Regions from separate parts of the Massilia sp. UYP32 genome, predicted to be linked through region 3. Evidence: riboswitches for the same ligand, from Rfam matches in the RefSeq annotation. Region 3 holds a riboswitch; each other region holds the start of a gene.
What was found. A riboswitch is a leader RNA that binds a small molecule or an ion and turns the genes downstream of it on or off. The one in region 3 is predicted to bind cobalamin.

Region 1: another riboswitch for cobalamin. It lies ahead of ABIB42_RS00350 (TonB-dependent receptor); the one in region 3 lies ahead of ABIB42_RS25495 (TonB-dependent receptor domain-containing protein).
Region 2: another riboswitch for cobalamin. It lies ahead of ABIB42_RS08225 (cobaltochelatase subunit CobN); the one in region 3 lies ahead of ABIB42_RS25495 (TonB-dependent receptor domain-containing protein).

Annotation. Positions count from the first base shown of each region.
Region 1 covers NZ_JBNDIK010000001.1:67,641-75,120, forward strand. Annotated here, with positions in the region: gene ABIB42_RS00335 (hypothetical protein) at 1-1,063, shown strand, start outside; gene ylqF (ribosome biogenesis GTPase YlqF) at 1,349-2,296, shown strand; gene ABIB42_RS00345 (DODA-type extradiol aromatic ring-opening family dioxygenase) at 2,297-3,112, opposite strand; cobalamin riboswitch at 3,201-3,454, shown strand; gene ABIB42_RS00350 (TonB-dependent receptor) at 3,523-5,484, shown strand; gene ABIB42_RS00355 (cobalamin-binding protein) at 5,489-6,364, shown strand; gene ABIB42_RS00360 (thiol:disulfide interchange protein DsbA/DsbL) at 6,517-7,179, shown strand; gene ABIB42_RS00365 (hypothetical protein) at 7,176-7,480, shown strand, end outside.
Region 2 covers NZ_JBNDIK010000008.1:101,932-109,411, reverse strand. Annotated here, with positions in the region: gene ABIB42_RS08240 (acetyltransferase) at 1-535, shown strand, start outside; gene ssb (single-stranded DNA-binding protein) at 706-1,209, shown strand; gene ABIB42_RS08230 (ROK family transcriptional regulator) at 1,734-2,984, opposite strand; cobalamin riboswitch at 3,165-3,384, shown strand; gene ABIB42_RS08225 (cobaltochelatase subunit CobN) at 3,563-7,480, shown strand, end outside.
Region 3 covers NZ_JBNDIK010000047.1:4,798-12,277, forward strand. Annotated here, with positions in the region: gene cobU (bifunctional adenosylcobinamide kinase/adenosylcobinamide-phosphate guanylyltransferase) at 1-132, opposite strand, end outside; gene ABIB42_RS25475 (cobyrinate a,c-diamide synthase) at 129-1,421, opposite strand; gene cobO (cob(I)yrinic acid a,c-diamide adenosyltransferase) at 1,415-2,041, opposite strand; gene ABIB42_RS25485 (ABC transporter ATP-binding protein) at 2,038-2,817, opposite strand; gene ABIB42_RS25490 (FecCD family ABC transporter permease) at 2,814-3,836, opposite strand; gene ABIB42_RS25495 (TonB-dependent receptor domain-containing protein) at 3,896-5,749, opposite strand; cobalamin riboswitch at 5,815-6,047, opposite strand; gene ABIB42_RS25500 (histidine phosphatase family protein) at 6,067-6,609, opposite strand; gene ABIB42_RS25505 (adenosylcobinamide-GDP ribazoletransferase) at 6,609-7,391, opposite strand; gene cobT (nicotinate-nucleotide--dimethylbenzimidazole phosphoribosyltransferase) at 7,388-7,480, opposite strand, start outside.

The sequences.
Region 1 (7,480 bases), on a different contig from region 3:
CGCGCCTCCCATTGCCGAGGCGCGGCCCGTCGCGCCTCGGCGTGAAGACCGCGCCGCGCGCCGGCGCCAGCTGGTCGAACAGGTGCGCCTGACCGATCACACCTATTGCAGCTACCTGGCGCATTCGCGCTATCCGCACGATTCGCGGCCGGCCGGCCACCATTCCGACCAGCTGTACCCGAACCAGCCGCTGCTCGAGACCAACCCGATGCGGGCCGAGGGCGGCGACAGCCATCCCGAGGTCCAGCTGCAGACCGCGCAGTCGCGGGTCTACCTGGCGGCCGGCGAAGAGGCCCGCTTCTCGCTGCGCGCGGTGGATGGGGGCGGCCAGCCGCTGCCGCTGGTCGTCACGCGCGCGCTGGCCCAGGGCATGACCTATGGGCCGAGCCGCCCGGCGCCGCAGGTCGCCGTGCCGTTCGCTGAACAAGGCGGCGCCTGGCAGGGGACACTCGCGCCGGCGCAAACGGCGCTGGCGGGTTTTCACGGCACCATCCGGCTCGAGGTGCGCTACCAGGCCGGCGGCCGCGAAGGTTTCGTCCTGTTCGACGTCATTTACTCGCCGCAGTCGCCGGCCACCTGGAGCGGGGCGCCGCGCGAGGCGGTCGACGGCGGCGCGCTGCAGTTCGCGCTGCCGCTGGAGGTGCGCCTGCCCGGACGCTACGTGGTCACGGGCCGCGTCGACGATGCGGACGGCCGCCCGTTCGCGCTGGCCACCTTCAACGAGGTGCTGGGGCAGGGCGCGCAGCAGGTGCGGCTCAGGGTGCACGGCAAGCTGCTGCACGACGGCGCGCCGCGCCTGCCGCTGCTGCTGCGCGACGTCGAGGGCTATCTGCTGCGCGAAAATGTCGATCCCGACCGCCTGCTGTTGCCGCGCCTGGAGGGCAAGGTGTTTGCCAGCCGCACCCGTTCGCTGGCCGGCGTGCCGGATGCCGAGTGGCAGAGCGAGGAACGCAGCCGCTACCTGGCCGAGTACGCGAAAGACCGCGCCGCGGCGCGGACGCGGCTGGCGCGCTTCGATCCGCAGGCGCCGCTGCCGCCGGCCGACTGCGGGAAGGCTCAGTAGGGAAGCAGGGGCAATTGCTCGACCATCGCCGACACCGCGATGGCGCAGCACAGCATCAGCACGCCATACCAGCGCGCCAGCGACCGTTTCAGTTTTTCCCGTACGCGCATTCCCATCTCCGTCTTGTGCAGGCAAGAGAGCAGTGTGCGCGCGGAATATGTCATCAGTGTTGCAATAGCTCAACGGTGTGCGCGATGGAAAGAGGCCTTGTGGCTGCGCCGCTACGTTTGTGTCGACGCTCAGCGTAAAATAGCGCCTTGGACGAAAGATTAAGAGAGCAATAGTATGTCGATTCAATGGTTCCCTGGCCACATGAACGCGGCCAAGCGGGAAGCGGCCGAGCAGATGGAAAACATCGATCTGGTGATCGAGGTCCTCGATGCGCGCCTGCCCGAGGCGAGCTGCAACCCGCTGGTGGAAGAGCTGCGCAAGTTCCGCCAGCGCCCTTGCCTGAAGGTCTTGAACAAGATCGACCTGGCCGACCCGAACGCGACCGCCGCCTGGAAAGCCTATTACGACGCCCAGGACGGCGTGACCGCCTATCCGATGACGACCAAGAAGCCGGCCGACGTCGCCCGCATTCCGGACCTGGCCCTGTCGCTGGCGCCGCATCGCGGCGTGCCGACCAAGCCGCTGCGGATCATGATCATGGGCATCCCAAATGTAGGAAAATCAACACTGATGAACGCGCTTTTAAAGAAGCGCGTGGCCAAGGTGGGCGACGAGCCGGCCGTGACCAAGACCCAGCAGCGCCTGTACCTGAACAAGAACGTGGTGCTGGTCGACACTCCGGGCATGCTGTGGCCGAAGATCGCCATGGCCAGCGACGGCCTGATGCTGGCCGCCAGCCACGCGATCGGCACCAATGCGCTGGTCGAGGAAGAAGTGGCCGAATACCTGGGCGAGCTGCTGCTGCAGCGCTATCCGCAGCTCTTGAGCGCGCGCTACGGTTTCAAGACCGAAGGGATGGACGGCGTGGCTGTGATCGAGGGCGTGGCCCAGCGCCGGGGTTTTCGCGTGCGCGGCGGCGATTTCGATTACGAAAAGGCGGCGCACACGCTGCTGCAGGATTACCGCCAGGGCGCGCTCGGCCGCATCAGCCTCGAGACGCCGGAATCGCGCGCGGCCAGCCTGGCGCAGCACGAGGCCGAGATGGCCGAAAAAGCACGTATCGCGGCCGAGAAGGCAGCCGCCAAGGCCGAAGAAGCGGCGCGCGGCAAGCGCGGGACGTGATCACGCCGCTGGCGTCGCCCCGAACCTGAAACTCGACACCGCCAGATTCCCCATGAACGCGTCTTCATGATAGACGCAGGCGGCCGCCTCCTGTTCGGCCGCCCCCAATGCCACCATCAGTGGAATCAGGTGCTCCTCGCGCGGATGCGCCGCCCGCGCCATCGGCGCCGCATCCCAGCGCAGCAAGGCCTGCTCACGTTGCGCCGGATCGAGTTCGAGCAGCGCGTGCTGCAGCCAGCCGTCGAAAGCGCGTGACGCCTCCCGCCCGTTCGGCCCGAACTGGCGCAGGTTATGGTACGACAACCCGCTGCCGATGATCAGGATGCCCTCGTCGCGGAGCAGCGCCAGCGCACGGCCCGCCGCCAGGTGGGTGGCCGGATCCAGGTCGCGCCGGATCGACAGCTGCACCACCGGCATGCGCGCTTCCGGATAGACCGGGTACAGCATCGAGAACGTGCCATGATCGAAACCGCGTTCGGCGTCCAGCGCGGCCGGGTGGCCCGCGGCCTCGAGCAGGTCGGCCACGCGCCGCGCCAGCGCCGGCTCGCCGGGGGCCGGGTACTTGACCTGGTAGGTATGCGGCGGAAAGCCGCCGTAGTCGTAGATCATGCCGGGCGCCGTGCCGGACGACACCATGAACTGCGGCGTCTCCCAGTGGGCAGTCACGACCAGCACCGCACGCACCGCGTCGCCGGCCTCGGTCCGTAGCGCGGCAAGCGAAGCGGCCAGCTGGTCGTAGGCAGTGCCGTACTGCTCGCGCATCCAAGGCCACGGGCCGCCGCCGTGCGAGACGAAATAGGTGGGTAGACGTGCCATCGAGCGCTCCTGCTGTTGGATTGAAGCGACCATGTTAGCCCAAGCGACGGCGGCTTGCCGGCGGCCGGGCAGCCAGCACCTTGTCAAGGTATAATCGCCCCGTTTTGGTGCTCTCGCGCACGTCCAGGTGCGCGAAGTTAAACGGGAAACACGACATGGCCGCGCCACGCGCCGCCATGGAGGTGTGCTGCCCCCGCAACGGTCAACAAGCGCCGCGCTTCTCATCAAGAGCGTGGCGGACGGTCTCGACAACCACTGCGCCGCTGTACATTCTTTTCTGCGCAGGAAGGTGAGGCCGTCATGCTTGCCAGCCCGGATACCGGCCAAAGCAGGTGGAAGCGCCAGGCGCTTCCGTTGACTCCGGGCTGCGGGGAAGCAGGCCGGTGCCTTTTATCGAGAACACATTCATCATGATTTTTGCAGTTGCACCGCGCCGCGCGCCACTCGCACTGGCTTGCGCCTTCGCCATGTTCGCCCCTCACGCCATCGCCCAGGACAGCGCGCAGTCCTCCTTGCCATCGGTCCTCATCACCGGCCCGCGCTTCCCGGCCCAGGCCACGCCGATCGGCGCCACCGTCATCACCGCGGAGCAGATCCGCAGCGCCGGCGCCCTTGATGTCAATGCGGCGATCCGCAAGATCGGCGGCGTGTTCGGCCGCCAGAGCCTGGACGGCTCGCCCGACTTCGGCCTCGACCTGCGGGGCTTCGGCACCAACAGCGCCCAGAACACGGTGGTGCTGGTCGACGGCGTGCGCCTGAACGAGAACGAACTGGCGCACACGGTGCTGTCGACCATTCCCGTGGACACGGTCGAGCGCATCGAGATCACGCGCGGCGGCAGCAGCGTGCTGTACGGCGACGGCGCCACCGGCGGCGTGATCAACATCGTTACCCGCCGCGGCGCCGGCGCGGGAACGCACGGCTCGTTGTTCGCCGAAGCCGGCCGCTTCGACCACCGCGACCTGCGCGCCTCGATCACGCACGGCGCCGGCCCGTGGTCGTTCGACGCCGCAGTAAGCGACCGCAGCACGGATAACTACCGCGACAACAACAAGTACGAGCAGACCAGCTTCAGTGGCGGCGTGGGGTATGCCTACGCGCCGAACGGCCGCGCCGGCCTGCGTTTCGAGAGTTCGCGCGCCGATTCGCGCCTGCCGGGTTCGCTGAGCGAAGAGCAGTTCCTGACCATCCCGACCCAGAGCAACACGCCGAAGAATTACGGCTCGCTCGATACCGACCGCGTGACCGCGTTCGTCGAGCACCGTGTCGGCGCCTTCGAGCTGGCGGCCGATCTATCGCACCGCGAGCGCGAGGTTTCGTCCACCTACGACTTCGGCGCGCCGTCGACGTCGATCTACGAGGCCGAGCAGACCCAGTTCTCGCCGCGCCTGCGCCACACCCTCGACCTCGGCGACAAGCGCAACGAATTCGTCACCGGCATCGACCTGATCCGCTGGGAGCGCGAGGTTACCTCCAATTTCTCGGCCGGCGACGCGCGCCAGGACTCGAAAGCCTTCTACCTGCGCGACGAACTGCGTTGGAATGCCCCGCACAACGCCCGCCTGGCGGTGGGTGGCCGTCACGAACGCTTCGAGAAGGACTACAGCGACCCGCTGGCCTTCCCGCCGGTCGTGAACGAGCAGCGCAAGCAGTCGCTCAACGCCTGGACCGTGGAAGGCAGCATCGACGTGATGCCGCTCGTGACCGTGTTCGCCAAGGCCGGCCGCAGCTACCGCATCGCCAATATCGACGAAAACAGCTACCGTTCGACCCTGGACGTGCTGGAGCCGCAAACCTCGCGCGACCTGGAACTGGGCGTCAGCGCCGGCCTCGATGCGCGCAAGGTGACCGCGCGCGTGTTCCGCCACCGCCTGACGAACGAGATCTTCTACGACCCGACCATCGGCTATGGCGCCAACACCAACCTCGATCCGACCCGCCGCCAGGGCGTGGAGCTGGAAGGGCAAGCCGTCTTCGCCGACGCCTGGCGCCTGCTTGGCTCGTGGCAGTACGTGCAGGCCGAGTTCCGCGACGGCCCGAACGCCGGCCGCGAGATGGTGCTGGTGCCGAAACACGTGGTCACCGCGCGCCTGGCGTGGACGCCGGGCATTGGTCAGACCGCCGACATCGGCGCCCAGTGGGTCGACAGCCAGCGCTATGGCGACGACTTCACCAACAGCTGCAGCACCCGCATGCCGTCGTTCACCACGATCGACGCCCGCTATGCGCGCCGCTTCGGCCCGTGGGAAGTGGCGCTGTCGGGCCTGAACCTGGCCGACCGCCAGTACTACAGCCAGGCCTACAACTGCCGCGCCGGCATCTATCCAAGCGACGGGCGCCAGCTCAAGTTGTCGCTGCGCTTCGACTTCTGATGCCATGAAGTCCGCGCTGGCGGCCGTGCTGGCCGCAACCTCGGTCAATGTGTTCGCGGCGATCACGGTCGTCGACGACGCCGGGCGCACGGTCACGCTGGCGCGGCCGGCGCAGCGGGTGATCTCGATGGCGCCGCACGTCACCGAGCTGCTGTTCGCGGCCGGCGGCGGGGCGCGCATGGTCGGCGCAGTGGACTACAGCGACTATCCCGAGGCGGCGAAAAAGCTGCCCCAGGTCGGCAGCTTCAACAAGATCGATGTCGAGCGCGTGCTGGCGCTGAAGCCCGACCTGCTGGTGGTCTGGCAGAGCGGCAACCCGACGCGCCAGGTCGAGCAGCTGGCGCGGCTGGGCATCCCCGTCTATTACAGCGAGCCGAGCCGGCTGGAGCAGGTCGGCGACAGCCTGCTGCGCCTGGGCCGGCTGCTCGGCACCGAGCCCGTGGCCCGGCGGGCGGCGCACGACTACGGGGCGCGCATCGCGGCGCTCAGGACGCGCTACGCCGGGCGGCCGCAGGTCGGCGTGTTCTACCAGGTCTGGGACCGCCCGCTGTACACCCTCAACGACGACCATGTCGCCAGCGACATCCTGCGCCTGTGCGGCGGCCGCAACCTGTTCGGGGCCCTGAAGACGATCGCGCCCGAGGTCGGCATCGAGGCGGTGATCGAAGCCGATCCCGAAGTGATCCTGGTCGGCAAGCGCGACGATCCCAAGGACCCCGGCTGGAAGATCTGGCAACCGTACAAGGGCATGACGGCGGTAAGACGCGGCAACCTGTTCGAGATCGATGGCGACCTGACCAGCCGGGCGGGGCCGCGCACGGCCGACGGCGCCGCCCGCATCTGCGCGCTGCTCGAGGACGCGCGCGGGCGCCGGCCTTGACGACTTGACTATTCGCGTTGCCGGCGTAGATTGAAAGTCACCACGCCCCTGTTTCAGCCGTAAGCAAATGCAAAAAAATGCGCTCCCGGGACAGGGGACAGACAAAAAGTGGTAATCTCGCGGTCGTTCGTTCATTCTTTTGGAAGGATTTTATGCGCACCCTGCGTTTCGCCCTCGTTGCCGCTGCCCTGGTCGCCGGTTTCGCCAATGCTTCGCCAACCGATCCGCGCGTCGGCGCCGAATACACCGTGCTCGCGACCCCGCAGCCGACCCAGACCGTGGGCAAGAAGGTCGAAGTGGTCGAGTTCTTCGCCTATCACTGCGGCGCCTGCAATGCGTTCGAGCCGACCCTGGTGAACTGGGTCAAGAAGCAGGGTGACAATATCGTGATGCGCCGCATCCCGCTGCCGTTCCAGGGCGCCAGCGATCCGGAAGCCCGCCTGTTCCTGACGCTCGACGCCATGGGCAAACTGGAGCAGTACCATCACCGCGTGTTCCGCGCCGTGCACGTCGAGCGCAAACGCCTGATGAAGGACGACGACATCATCGCCTGGGCGACCGCGAACGGCCTGGACAAGGCGAAATTCATGGAAGCGTGGAACTCGTTCGGCGTGCAGACCAAGCTCAAGCGCCTGCCGCAGATCGCCGAAGCGTATAAAGCCAGCAGCACCCCGACCGTCGTCATCGACGGCAAATACGTCGTGTCGCCGGCAACGGTGGCGCAATCCAACAAGATCCAGGACATGGGCCAGCTGATGACGGCGACCGGCCAGGTCCTCGACGCACTGGTGGCGAAGGCAGCCAAGGAAAAATGACCGATAAAGTCGAAGGCGAGATCCTCAAGATTTACGAAGGGTCCCGGCCCAAAGAGGAAAACTTGTTCGAGACCAGTAACGTGAATCACGTCGCGTGGACGCTTGCGCTGATCTTCGTCCTGACCACCGTCTGGTTCGGCATCGCGCTCGTCCATGCCGAAAACCAGCGCCACGCGATGGCGTCGAACCTCTGTCCCGATCAAGTGTTCAAGGAGGGGTTCGACCAGAAGTGCCTGCTGACCGTGCGTTCGCGCGATCACTGGTGGGAGCATCTCTGGTACGGCGTGACCCATGTGCGTTC
Region 2 (7,480 bases), on a different contig from region 3:
TTCCATCGCCAAGTACGATGCCGGAAAACAGAACCTGGCGGTGGGGCGCTTCGTCGCCGGCGGCTTGCGCCTGCGCTTCCTGTTGAATGGCCAGCACGACATGCGGACCATCTCGACTAGTATGTTCTCGGTCCAGGGCATGGGCTTGCGCAATGCGCCGCCGCCGCAATATGCCGATACCGTGATCAAGAACGACGTCTGGATCGGCGACGAGACCATGGTGCTGGGCGGCAGTGTGATCGAGAATGGCTGCGTGATCGGCGCCCGTTCCGTCCTGCCGCCCAACTTTCGTTCCGAGCCGTACGGGATCTATGCCGGCTCGCCGGCGCGCCTGATCCGCTTCCGTTTCTCGGAGAAAGTGCGCGCCGCGCTGGTCGAACTCGCCTGGTGGGACATGCCGCTGAGCTGGATCCGCGACAATAACGACGCCTTCCTTCAAGACATGACGCAGGACGAGGATGCGGCGCTGGCCACCATCGCCAAGCTGATCGAGCGCCGCAAGGCCTACGAGGCCGAGCATGGCCCGCAGACCTGACATTGCGTCCGATTGAGGAAGCTCACCGGCCAGGATTTATCACGTTTTGATGCATTAAAAACCACGAACAAATTCTGCTGAACAGGCATAATATCGGGTTGCAGCACACAGTTCCCTGACGCTTAGTCAAGTGCAGAGTCAGGGCTCACAACACCATTCAAGGAACCATCATGGCATCAGTCAACAAGGTCATCATCGTCGGCAATCTCGGCCGCGATCCCGAAATCCGCTACATGCCGAGCGGCGACGCCATCGCGAACATCGCGGTCGCCACTTCCTACCGCTCGAAGGACCGCAATACCGGCGAACAGAAAGAACTGACCGAGTGGCACCGCATCTCCTTCTTCGGCCGCCTGGCCGAGATCGTGGGCCAGTACCTCAAGAAAGGTTCGTCGGTCTACGTCGAAGGCCGCCTGCAGACCCGCAAGTACACCGACAAGGACGGCATCGAGCGCTACGCCACCGACATCATCGCTGAAAACATGCAGATGCTGGGCGGTCGCCAGGGTATGGGCGGCGACAGCATGGGTGGCGGTATGGGCGGCGGCATGGACGACGACTACTCGGCCCCGCAGCGTCCGGCTCCGCGCCAGGCGCCACCGGCTCCGGCCGCGCGTCCGCAGCCGAAACCGGCGCCGAACTTCTCGGATATGGATGACGATATTCCGTTCTAAGTGCGCCGTTTAATCTTATAAATCAAGTACTTACGGCATTTATGCCTGTAGTGTAGCTTACTTGGGAAGCTACTGGCAACCCGTCCCACCTTCGTTGGTAACAACTGTAATCCCGAAAGGGAGAGGGGAAAGCAGCATGGCGGGAAAAGGCGGAGACGCGGGGAAAAGACCTACCTTGCTTCCGTCATGCCAAGTCCCGTATGGCTAAGCCTGTATTGGTTGAACCATAGTCCTAAGCCGGGTTCGGGATCTCACCGACGCAGGGTCTTTGAAGCGTCGGTTCGGAAGAGTCACCACAGGCTCCACCAAGGCGCTCTCCCGGACAACCGGTTTTGGAAAAATGTTGATACTGTTGATGGAGAGCCGGATGCGTAGAAATGCGCAAGTCCGGTTCGGAGGGAGGGTAACGGGCGACTCTTGAGCGTCACGTACCCTACCCTACGATTTCCGGTCTGATCGGTACGACAAACCCTGCGAGTGCATCATTCGCAGGGTTTTTTTTATAGTGCAGCCTATTCAAGACACTAGCGCCGCGCCGCCTTCAGGAACAAGCCATGCGCCGGCGCGAAGTTCGCATGCAGCGGCAAATAAGCTGCGCCGATGACCTTGGCCGTCATCCCGATCGTTCCCGCCATCACCAGCGGCCGCTCGGTGCCCTGCCAGCTGTAGCGCGTCATCTGCTCCTGCACCGCGGCGATCAGGCGTTCGAGCAGGGCGCGGCTGACGGCGCCGTCGACGATCACGCCGTCCAGGTCGAGCAGGCAGGCCGCGCCGGTGACGCCGAAGGTGATCGCATTGGCGGCTTCCTCGACCCATTGCAGGGTCACCGCTTCCCATGGGCCGCTCAAGAGGCGGTCGTCGCCGAACGCCAGCGGCGCCAATCCCGCCTGCGCATGCATCTCTTCCAGCCGCACCAGTGAGGCCGCCCCGAGCAGTTGCGGCGCCACGCCGCGTTCGTCCGTTCCGGCCAGGCCCAATGGCATCGAACCGATCGCGCCGGCGTTGCCGAACTGGCCGCTGTGCGGCTCGCCGTCGATCACCAGGCCGCCGCCGACCAGGGTGTCCACGAACACGTACAGATAGCTTTTCAGCTTGCGTCCGCGGCCGGCCACCAGTTCGGCCACGCAGGCCGCGATCGTGTCCTTGGCGAAGTCCACGCGCAGCGGCGTCATGGCCTGCAGGCGGATGCGCAGGTCGACCCGGCGCCAGGCTTCGGCCTGATGCGGCAGCAGGCTTTCCAGGCCGTGCCAGGTGCCCAGCGTGAGCGGGGCGGCCAGGCCGATGCCGGTCAGGCGCGGGGCCAGCTCCGGGCCGAGGAAGTCGTCCACCTCGCGCAGCCTGGCATCGATGGCGGCGAAGACCTGCTCCACGTCGGGGCTGGCGTAGGGCGTCGACGACTGCCAGCGCAGCGCGCCCGTGAAATCGAGCAGGACCACGTCCAGCGCGCGCCTGCCGATCTGGATGCCGATCGAGAACGCGCCTTCCGGATTAAGGGCGATCGGCTGCGACGGCTGGCCGACCTTGCCGCGCACGGCGTCGCGCTTGACCACCAGTTGCTCGTCCAGCAGGCGGTTGATGATTACCGAGGCGGTCTGGGTGCTCAGATTGGTCAGGCGCGCGACTTCGGCCTTGGGCAGGCTGCCATGGGTGCGGATCGCCTGCAGCACGACCCGCTCGTTGAACTCGCGCATGCCGACCTGGTTCGAGCCGACGGTGCGCAGCAGCGGCATGGTGGCGGGGTCAAAGGCGGGAGGCGGTGCGTTATAGGACGGCATGGCGCGGCGTTCGATGGGCAAGACAGCGGGAGACGGTAAGTATACGTCCTTCCGCTAAATAAACCTATGCGACTTATTTTTCGGGCCGATCGGGCGCTGTTGGTCGCCGCGCTGGGCCGCTTCGCGCTCGCCCGCCAAAAAATAATGCGGTGACAACTGGTCGAACTTGGCGTTAGAATCGCGCCCAATCAAGTGAATGGTGCCTTCCTGCTCGTCTGCAGGGAGGTGAAACGGGAAGCCGGTGACGTGCGCGATAGCCATCGCGCGCCAGTCCGGCGCAGCCCCCGCTGCTGTAAGCCTGACGACCCCGGTCGAACGCCACTGTGCCCCGTGCACGGGAAGGCAGGACCGGGGAAGGAAGACGGCGAGCCAGAAGACCGGCCATCCACGATGCATTCGCACGTCCCGGGGTGAGGGCGTGCCTGTTGGTTGTCCGCTGTTCCTTCTTTGTCTGCTCGCGTCATTCGCTGCGATCGCTCGCCTGCGCGGCGCGCAAGCGTCCCTGTTCATCGTGGAAGGATGGCGGCTGCCTGTTGTCGTGCGCGCGTCAAGCGCGCAGCTGAAAGGTCGACGTTCACATGAACACGCTTCTCCCTGTCCGCATCTGCGTCGCGCTGGTGTTCCTGCTCGCCTGCATGTCGGGCTTCCAGCACGCCGGCGCCGCCACCCTGTTCGCCGTGGTCACCGAGCGCGCCGCGCCGGGCGCGATCGAAGCCGCCCACCGCCACCTGGCCAGCCATCCGCAAGACCGCATCCTGCTGCGCACGCCGGCCCAGCTGATGGCGGCCGGCGAACGCGAGGTGGCGCAGTGGATCGCCGGCGCCGACACCATCCTGGCGGTGTCGCTGTTCGGCGATCCGGCACGGCGCATGAAGGATGCTCTGGCGCGCCACGCCAGGCCAGCGACGGCGGTGCTGGCGCTGAACGGCGAGGCGACCCTGAACCTCATGACGCGTTCGCGCCACGGCAGCCTGGCCGGCTTCTCGCCCGAGCTGCTGCGCCAGCTGGCGAGCGAAGCGCCGCCGCAGGCCGCGTTGCAGGCGGCCGAGCTGGAGCCCGCCGCGCGCCACTGGCTCGCAGCGCGCCGCGTGTGGCAGGCGGGCGGCGTCGACAACACCACGGAGTTGATGCGGCACCTGCTCGCGCCAGGCACGCCCCTGGCCGATCCGCAGCCCGAGCCGACCCTGCGCCTGCGCGCCGGACAGCGCGAGCTGCAGGACGGCGCCGCGTGGGGCAATGCGTCGACGCTCAGCCTGCGCGAGCGCCCGACCGTGGTCGTGCTCGACCTGGCGAACATGGATGGCGTGGTGCCAGCGGCGCTGTGCCGGCGCATCGAAGAACTCGGCCAGCCCTGCGTGCAGCTGCTCACGCGCTGGGGCGGCGCCTCGCGCGAAGCGCTCGAACGCCTGCCGCAGCTGGTCGCGCCCGCCAAGCCTGCCGCGCTGGTGGTGCTGCAGGATTTCGTGGTCGGCGCCGCCGAAGGCCGGGAGGCGGTGGAGGCGGCTTTCAAGCGTTTGGACATCCCGGTATTCAAGGCGATCCGCCTGTCGGACCGCACCGCGATGCAGTGGCAGCTGTCGCCCGACGGCCTGCCGCCCGATTCGGTCCAGTACCGCGTCGCCCTGCCCGAGCTGCAGGGCATCGGCCAGCCGATGGTGGTGGCGGCCCTGGGCCAGGCCCGGCGCGACCGCCAGACCGGCATCGAGAACCGCCCGCCCGTGCTGCTGCCGGCCGAAGTCGATCGCCTGTCGGGCCGCGTGGCGCGCTGGCTGGCGCTGCGCGCCAAGTCGAACGCCGACAAGAAGGTCGCGATGGTCTACTACAACCATCCGCCGGGGCGCCAGAACATCGGCGCCGACAACCTCAACGTGCCGGACTCGCTGTTCGGGATGCTGCATGCCCTCAAGGCCGCCGGCTACACGGTCGGCGACCTGCCAGCGTCGCCCGAGGCGCTGCTCGACATGATCATGGCGCGCGGCGTCAACCTGCCGGAAGACCGCGCCGCCCTGCGCGAGATGGCCGGCGCCGTCAACGGCGTCACGGCGCAGGATTACGCGCGCTGGTTCGCGACCCTGTCGCCGCGGGTGCGGGGCGAGATGCAGGACGGCCTGCTGGGCCGCCTGCATGCCGACGTGCTGGCGGCCGAGAAGGCCGGAGAGCGCGCGCTGGGCCGCAAGCAGGCCGAGACCGTGATCGAGGAGCTGCTGCACCTGGTCGAGGGCGTCGACCATCCGCAGCGCGAGCAGGCCACGCGCGACCTGCATGCGCTGGAAGAAGGCTACTTTGCCTGCCTCGATGAAGCCAGGCCACGGCCCTGCAAGGCGCTGGCGCCCCTCTACCGGCGCCTGATCGGCTACGGCATCGAAGGCATGCGCGGCTGGGGCCCGGCGCCGGGCAAGGTAATGGTCGATGGCGGCAAGATGCTGGTGCCGGGACTGGTGTTCGGCAACGTCTTCATCGGCCCGCAGCCGCCGCGCGGCTGGGAAGTGGACGAGGAACTGCTGCACGCGAACACCAGCATCACGCCGCCGCACCAGTTCCTGGGCTTCTACCACTGGATCCGCGACCGCTTCAAGGCCGACGCCGTGGTGCACGTGGGGCGCCACTCGACCTATGAATTCATGCCGGGCAAGGCCGTCGGCCTATCGAGCGACGACTATCCGAGCCTGATCGCGAGCGACCTGCCGGGCATCTACCCATATATCGTCGACGGCGTCGGCGAAGGCACGCAGGCCAAGCGCCGCGGCCTGGCCATCATCGTCGACCACCTGACGCCGCCGCTGGCCACCACGCCGCTGTACGACGAACTGCTGTCGCTGCGCCAGATCGTCGAGAGTTTTGAAGCCGCATCGTCCGAATCGCTCAAGACCCAGGCCGCACAGCTGATGCGCGAGCGGGTCGTGGCCCTGAACCTGCGCGCCGAGCTGGAAGCGTCGATGTCCGACGTGCTGGAGGTGCGCGGCATCGGCTTCGACGCGGCCGACGACGACCTGCTGGCGCACGAGATCGGCCACTATCTGACCAAGCTGCAGGAGAAATTCATGCCCCATGGCCTGCACGTGTTCGGCCGGCCGTGGAGCCGCGCGTCGCTCGAGCTGATGCTCGATTCGATGAAGAAGAGCGGCATCGACGATCCCGACGTCGCCCATCAACTGCGCGACTCGCCGCGGCGCGAGATGGCGGCATTGCTGGCCGGCCTGGATGGCCGCTACATCGAGCCGGGCAAGGGCAACGATCCGCTGCGCTCGCCCGAGGCGCTGCCGACCGGCCGCAACTTCCACGCCGTCGACGGCGACATCCTGCCGACCCGCCTGGGTTATGGCCTGGGCCGGCAGATGGCAGGCAAGGCGCTTGACCGCGACAAAGTGGGCGAGGGCAGCGAAGGCATCATCCTGTGGGCGTCCGACGCCGTGCGCGACGAAGGGGTGATGGTCGGCTTCGCGCTGGCCATGATGGGCGCCGAGCCGGTGTGGAATGCGCGCGGCATCGTCACCGACGTGAAGCTCACGCCCGGCGCCGTCCGGCGCGACGCGGTGGTCACCACCTCCGGCCTGTTCCGCGACCTGTATCCGAACCTGATCCGCCTGATCGACCGCGCCGGCCGGCTGGCGCTGGCGGCGTCGGCGCAGACGCTGGTGGAACAAGACCCATCCTTGCGCGACGCCCTGCAGGCGGCGCTGGCGCCGATCGAAGGCGCCGTGTGGGGCCGCGAAGCGGCAAGCGGCAACCGTGTGGCGCGCGAGTGGCTGACGCGCCAGCGGGCGCTGCTGGCCGATGGCATGCCGGCGAGCGAAGCAGGACGGGCCGCGGCGCTGCGCGTGTTCGGCGATGCGCCGGGCGCCTACGGCGCCGGCGTGAACCGCCTGACCGAGCGCTCGGGCGCCTGGCGCGAGCGCGAGGAAATCGGCCGCGCCTACCGCAACCGCATGGGCCATGCCTATGGCCTCGATGCCGAAGGCGCCTCCAGCCACCGCGCCTTCGACGTGGCGCTGGACGGCATCCACCGCACCTATCATGGCCGCGCCAGCAACCTGTATGGCCTGCTCGACAACAACGACGCCTTCGACTACCTGGGCGGCCTGTCGCTGGCGGTCGAGACGCGCACCGGGCGCGTGCCGGACGCGCTGATCCTGCAGCACTCGCGGCCCGGCCAGGCCGACGTCGAGCCGCTCGCCAGCGCCCTGCTGGGCGAGCTGCGCGGGCGTTTCCTGAACCCGGCCTGGCTGCGGCCATTGATGGACAACGGTTATTCCGGCGCGCGCACCATGGGCCAGGAATTCATCGAAAACCTGTGGGGCTGGCAGGTGACGCGGCCCGACCTGGTCAAGAACTGGGCCTGGGACGAAGTGAAGGCCGTCTACTTCGACGACCGGCACAAGCTCGGCCTGCCTGAATTCCTGGGCCAGCGCCACAACGCGCACGTGAAGGCGCACATGCTGGCGGTGTTCATGGTGGCGGCCGAGAAGGGCTACTGGAAGACCGATCCCGAGACCATC
Region 3 (7,480 bases):
GGTGGCCATCTCGCCGTCGCCGGCGCGCGAGGTGGCGACATAGACGACCTCCTTGCCCGATTCGCGCGCGATGCGCTCGGCGTAGGCGCTCTGGCCCGAGCGCGCGCCGCCGAAGACCAGGGTCACGCTCACGGCTGCGCTCCGAACAGTGCCGCCACCGCACGCGGGTTGGAAGGGAAGTAGCCGTGGAAGTAGGACGCGAACAGCGAGCCGACCCGGTAGGCGGCTTCGCCTTGCGTGCCCGTCCTCTGCTTCACGGTATGTGCTTGCGGCGCGACCGGGGAGTCCAGCAATGAATAGTGGAAGGTATGGCCGCGAATCTCTCCCTGCGGCGTCGGCATCGCATGCATGCCCAGTCCTCCCAGGCGCTTCTGCATCCTGACTTCGCCCGCCAGCAACCCGGCCATCTCGAAGCGTCGTCCCTCGTTATCGGTCAGGCCATCGGCAAGCGCCATCATGCCGCCGCATTCGGCGACGATCGGCACGCCACGTGCGTGCGCGGCGCGGATCGAGTCGCGCCAGCGCTGGGCCGCCTGCAGCTGCGCGCCGTGCAGCTCGGGATAACCGCCCGGCAGATACACGGCGTCGGCATCGTCCGGCACCGCCTCGTCGGCCAGCGGCGCGAAATACGTGATGCGCGCGCCGAGCTGCCCGAGCAGGTCGATATTCGCCGGGTAGACGAAGACGAAGGCCGGATCGCGCGCGATCGCGATCGTGCGTCCCGCCAGCAGTGGCTCCACAGGCATCGGGACCGTGGCAGCAGGCGTCATGACGGGCAGCGCATCCCACGCCGCTTCATTGAAATCGATGCTGTCGGCCAGCGCATCCAGGATGCCGTCCAGCTCCTCGACCTCGCCCGGCACCACCAGGCCCAGATGACGCTCGGGCAGCGGCGCCTCCTGGCGGGCGAGAGTGCCGATCAGCGGGATGTCGCGCAGCGACTCTTTCACCATTGCCGCATGGCCGCTGCTGGCGATGCGGTTGGCAATCACGCCGGCCATCTCGACGGGGCCATAGTCGCGCAGGCCCTGCGCCACGGCGCCGGCCGTTTGCGCCATCGCCGACGCGTCCAGCACCGCCAGCACGGGGATGCCGAACTCGCGCGACAGGTCCGCCGCCGAAGGAGAGCCATCGTACAGGCCCATCACCCCCTCGATCAGGATCGCGTCCGCCTCGCGCGCGGCGTCAAGCAGGCGCTGGCGGCAGGCATCGACGCCCACCATCCACAGGTCGAGATTGTGCACCGGCGCGCCGCAGGCGCGTTCGAGCAGCATCGGGTCAATGAAGTCGGGGCCGCACTTGAACACCCGCACGCGCTTGCCCATGCGGACCAGCCGCCGCGCCAGCGCGGCCGTCACCGTCGTCTTGCCCTGGCCGGACGACATCGCCGCCACTAGGACGATACGGGCGCCCGTCACCATTCGGTCCCCGCCTGGGCCGTGATGCCGGCCTTGAACGCGTGCTTGACCACGTTCATTTCGGTGACGGTATCGGCCACCGCGATCAGTTCCGGCGGCGCGCCGCGGCCGGTAATCACCACGTGCTGCATCACCGGACGGTCGAGCAGGTCGGCGATCACGGTGTGCACGTCGAGGTATTTGTATTTGAGGGCGATGTTCAGCTCGTCGAGCACCACCATGCCGATCGCGGGATCGGACAGGAACTGCCGGGCCAGCGCCCAGGCTTCCTCGGCCTTGGCGATGTCGCGCTCGCGGTTCTGCGTTTCCCAGGTGTAGCCTTCGCCCATCGCATGGAAGCGCACTTCGTCGGGAAAGCGGCGCAGGAAGGTTTCTTCGCCGGTCGACAGGGCGCCCTTGATAAACTGGACCACGCCCACTTTCATGCCGTGGCCGAGCGCGCGCGCCACCATCCCGAACGCGCTCGAGCTCTTGCCCTTGCCGTTGCCGGTATTGACGATGACGATGCCGATTTCCTTGTCGGCCGACGCGATTTTTGCGTCGATGACCGCCTTCTTGCGCTCCATGCGGGCGCGGTGGCGGTCGTTCAGGGCGGCGGTTTGTTCGGGTGTCATGTCGGTCATGCGGTGCCCTCCTTGGGGATGAAGATGCGGCGGCCTCCGTGTTCGATCATGTCGATCGGATGGCCGAGGTAGTCGCCCAGCAGCGCCGGGCGCATGATCTGGTCGTTGGCGCCGGCGGTCCAGCGGCCGTCGCCCATGAGCAGGAGCACGTGGGTCGAGATGCGCGCGGCCAGGTTCAGGTCGTGGCCGATCATGACCACGGTCCGGTCCTGCTCGCGGCACAGGCGGGCCAGCAGGCCCATCACGCTCACCTGGTGCGCCAGGTCGAGCGCATTGGCCGGCTCGTCGAGCAGCAGCAGCGGCGTCTGCTGCGCCAGCAGGGCGGCGATCGCCACGCGCTGGCGCTCGCCGCCGGACAGGGTGCGCACGTCGCGCCCGGCCAGGTCGTCCACTTCCATCGACGCCAGCGCCTGCAGGGCGGCCTGGTGGTCGTCGCTGCCCTCCCAGTAGCGGTTGGCGTGGTAGGGGTGGCGCGCCGACAGCACGCTCTCGAGCACCGTGTAGGCGAAAGCATCGTGGCGCGACTGGGCCAGGAAGGCGCGCTCGCGCGCCAGCTCGGTCAGCGGCCAGTCGGGTAGTGCGCGGCCGTTCACCTGGACCGATCCGCCGTTCGGCGGCTGCAAGCCGGCCAGGGTGCGCAGCAAGGTGCTTTTTCCCGCGCCGTTGCGGCCGATGATGCTCCAGCATTCGCCGGCGCGCGCGGTCCAGTCCAGGCCCCGCACCAGGGTGCGTGGGCCGATGGACAGCAGCAGGTCGTGGGTGGAGATGGAGTTCATTTGCGCAGGCGGTGCAACTGGTAGAGGAAGACCGGCGCGCCGATCATCGCCGTGATGGCGCCGACCGGCAGCTGCTGCGGCGCGATGATGGTGCGCGCCAGCGTATCGCACAGCACCAGGAAGGCGCCGCCGGCCAGCACCACGGCCGGGATCAGGACCCGGTGGTCGGGCCCGAAGGCGAAGCGGCAGGCATGCGGCACGATCAGGCCGACGAAGCCGATCGAGCCGGCGCTGGTGACCGCGCTCGCGGTGAGCAGGGCCGACACGAAGAACAGTCCCTTGCGCAGCGCGCCGACGCGCACGCCCAGCGTCACCGCATTCTCGGCGTGCAGCGCGACCATGTTCATGGCGCGCGCATTGCGCATGGCGTACACCAGGCAGCCGGCCAGCACCAGCCAGGGCGCCAGCCGCAGCGGCGCGCCGGCCAGGTCGCCGATCAGCCAGAAGATCATGCTGCGCAGGCGCCCCTCGGGCGCGATCGACAGCATCAGGGTCACGATCGAGCCGCACAGGGCCGAGACGATCACGCCGGTCAGGAGCAGCATCGAGGCGCCGCCTTCGGCCGCCTGGCCGCTGCGCAGGTCGCGCCGCGCCAGCAGGTACAGCAACATCGCCACGCCGATGGCGCCGGCCAGCGCGGCGGCGTCGACCATCAGCGTGGACGCCATCAGGAGCAGCGCCAGCAGGGCGCCGACCGAGGCGCCGGACGAGACGCCCAGCACATACGGGTCGGCCAGGGGATTTCTCAGCAGCGCCTGCATCATGAGGCCGGCCAGGGCCAGCGCGCCGCCGGTCGCGAACGCCACCAGCGCGCGGCTGGCGCGCAGCTCGAGCAGGGAGGCGGAAAGCGAATCGGGCTGGCCGCTGGCGAGCTGGCGCAGGGCGTCGGGAATCTCGCCGAGAGGCACCCGGATCGATCCGGTCATGCCCGCGAACAGCAGGGTGGCAATCGAAAACGCCAGCATGGCGCCGACGATGAGCGTGGCGCGCTGGCGTAGCGGTGGGACGGATGCGTGCATGCTGGCCCTGTTGGTTTCGGACACCCGCGGCCTGGCTGCCGCGGGCAAGGGGTTATAGCTTAACGGATGCCGTAGCGCAGGGCCGCGAACCAGGTGCGGCCGCTGGTGCCGTAGTTACGCGCGATCTCGTACTGCTTGTCGGCGACGTTGTCCAGGCGCATCAGCAGCGACCAGTCGGGCGTGAACTGCCAGGTCGTGTGCAGGTTCAGCAGGCCGTAGCCGCCCAGGCGACGGTTGTTGGCGGCGTCGTCGAAGCGCTCTCCCGATACCGTCAGTTCGGCGCCGGCCTTGAGCGTGCCCATCGTGTAGTCGGCGCCGAAACTGGCATGCTTCTTCGCGCGGCGCGCCAGCTGCTTGCCGGTGGTCTCGTCGCGCGGATCCTGCCAATCGAGGCTGGCGCGCAGGTCGACACCCATCAGGCGCGTAGCGCCGGCCAGCGAGAAGCCTTCGAGCAGGCCCTTGTTGACGTTATAGGCGCAGCTGCGGTTGACGCCGTCCGGGCACGGGGTGCTCGACACGATCATGTCGGTCAGGCGGTTGTGGAAGTAGGTGGCGTCCAGCTGGTAGCCGTTGCCGTCGTAGCGCAGGCCCACTTCGCGGTTGCGGCCTTTTTCGGGCTTGTTGGTTTCCAGGCCGTAGCCGGGGAAATACAGCTCGTTGAAGGTCGGGGCGCGGAAGCTCGTGCCGACGCTGGCGGTGGCGCGCAGGCCGTTGCCGAAGTCGTAGCCATAGCCGGCGGCGCCGGTGTTCTTGCTGCCATAGACCGAGCGGTCGTGGCGCGCGCTGACGTCGACCAGGTGCTGGCCGCGCTTGGCCGAGTAGGCGGCGGCATACGAATTGGTGATGCGCGAGCGCTGCATCGTCGGCACCTCTTCCTTGCGGTGCGTGTACAGCAGCTGCAGGGTGTCCTGGCCGATGGCGATGTCGTTCTGCCAGCTGAACTCATCCTGCTGGGTGTCGATCTGGCTGGCGCCGGATGGCGTCGCGTTGGTGAAGTTGCCCGACTTGTCTTCCGAGCGCGCGTATTGCACCGTGCTGTGCCAGTTCGGCAGGACCTGGTTGCGCATGAAGACCGCGGCGGTGTTCAGGTCGTTGTCGCTGTGGACGTCGTAGTTGGCGGTGCCGCTGTCGTACTGGCTGTACAGGCGGCTGACCAGGAACTGGGCGCCGATCTCGTGGCCCGGCGCGAGCGCCATCGTCACGCGGCCGTTGGCGTTGCGGCGGCGGTAGCCGTCTTCGTCCGGGTTGTAGCCCGAGGCGCCCGGGCGGGTAGACGAAAAGCCGTCCGAGTCCTCGTAGCCGGCGCCGAAGGCGTAGCTGACGGCGTTCGGGCCGCCACTGCTGCCGTAGATGCCGGCATCAAGCTGGCGGGTGGCGTTGCTGCCCATGCCAACCGAGCCGGTGACGACCGGGGCGCCTTCGCCCTTGCGGGTGAAGATCTGGATCACGCCGCCGATGGCGTCGGCGCCGTACAGGGTGCTGAGCGGGCCGTAGACGATCTCGATACGGTCGATGGCGCCCAGCGGGATCGCGTTCCAGCTGGCGGTGCCGGTGGTCGCCGAACCGAAGCGCACGCCGTCGACCAGGACCACGGACTGGTTGGCGTTGGCGCCGCGGATGAAGACGCTGGTGGTGGTGCCGGCCGGGCCGTTGCGCGAGATCTCGATGCCGCGCTGGCGGCGCAGGATGTCGGCCACCGAACCGGCGCCGGAGCGCGCGATCTCTTCGGCGTCGATGACGGTGGTGTCGGCGATGACGTCGGCGGCGCGCTGCGCGGTGCGCGTTGCGGTGACGACGACGGTGTCGGCGGTAGGGATGGCGTCAGGCGAGGGTGCGTCGGCGACGGCGGCGGACGAGATGACGGCGAGGGCGAGCGAGACCGCGGCGGCTTGCCGGGTGACTGGAAAATTCATGAACTGTTTCTTATAAAGGGCAACCAGCCGACGTCCCCGTAGGCCAGATTGAACGGCATCGCGCGAGGCGACGCCACCTTTTGGCCGGTATCCGGGCTGACAAGTATGGCCGTCCGACCTTCCCATGCATGCGCACAGTGGTATGAGGGGACGGTTTGCCGCATGGCTCGGGGAGAGCATGCGGCACTTGCTTACCGTTGCGGGGGCAGCACACGTTGGCCCTTGAAAGGAGCTTCGTGTTTCCCGTTTAACTGCGACTGCGAACGCAGGCGCGAGCACCAAAACGCGCACATTATAAGGCGTTGTCCAAGGCGTTGTCAGGTTTCCAGCATCATCACTTCGCCGTAGCCGATCCGGTGTGGGGCCTGTGCAGCGCGCAGCGCGGCCTCGACCAGCGTGCCGCCGAGGTGCAGCGAATGCAGCAGGCGCATGGTGCCGGCATGGCAGATGACCAGGGCCTGTGCGTGTCCGGCGCGCCGGATGTCGGCATCGAAACCGGCCACGCGCGCGGCCACGTCCATCACGCTTTCGCCGCCGCCGGGGCGGTAGTGCAGCAGGTCGGCGCTCCAGGCATCGATCTCGCTGCGCGGAATGTCGTCCCAGCTGCGCATTTCCCAGGCGCCGAAGTCGATCTCGGCCAGGCGCGCGTCGAATACCGGCGCCGGCGAGAGCTGCGCCGCCAGGACCGCGCTGCGGGCCAGTGGGCTGGCGTAGACGGGCATCGCGCCGGGCAGCCCCTGGCTCGCCAATGCGGCCAGCACCCGTTCGACGTCGGCTCGATCCGCCGCCAGGTCGCTGCGGCCGTAGCAGTGCCCGGCCGGCACCTCGGGCCGCGGATGGCGCACCAGGTAGAGGCGCATCAGGCCAGCACGCCGCGGCCGAGCGTGGCCAGCACCGCGATATAGACCGCCACTTCGGCCAGTTGCTGCACGGCGCCGAGGCAGTCGCCGGTATAGCCTTGCAAGCGCCGCGTGAACTTACGCGCGAGCCAGCAGGTTGCAACGAGGGACGCCACCAGCGCGGCGACGATCGCGGCCAGGTCGAGCAGGCCGCAGGCCAGCAGGCCGAGCGCGGGCAGCAGCACGGTGACGGCGGCGATGCCGAACTCGCGGTCGCTCATGCGCACCGCCAGCGGCTTGGCCTTGCCCTCGGCGCGGGCGTACTCCATCTGCCAGATCAGGGACGTGGCGGCCAGTCGCGACAGCGGGTGAGCCAGCAGCAGGGCGGCCATGGCGCTGGCCGGCGGCAGGCTGGCAAGCAGGGCCAGCTTCGCGCCGAGCATGCAGACGATGCCGATCGCGCCATACGCGCCGACCCGCGAATCCTTCATGATCTCGAGCGCGCGTTCCTTCGTCATGCCGCCGCCCAGGCCATCGCAGGTGTCGGCGAAGCCGTCTTCGTGGAAGGCGCCGGTGAGGTAGATGGTGGCGGCGGTGGACAGCACGGCCGCCACTGGCGCCGGCAGCCAGTGCGCGGCCACCAGGTAGACGAGCGCGCCGATGGCGCCGACCACGACGCCCACCAGGGCGAAGTAGCGCGACGCATGGTTCAACCAGCTCGGCTCGAAACCGACCCAGCGCGGAATCGGCAGCCGCGTGAAGAACTGCAGCGCGATGAAGAACAGGCGCAGCTGGTGCTTCATGCCGAGCGTTCGCTCACTTGCGCCGAGGCGAAGGTGGCCATCTCGTTCAGGAAGTTGGCGCTGGCGTGCAGCAGGGGCAGGGCGAGCGC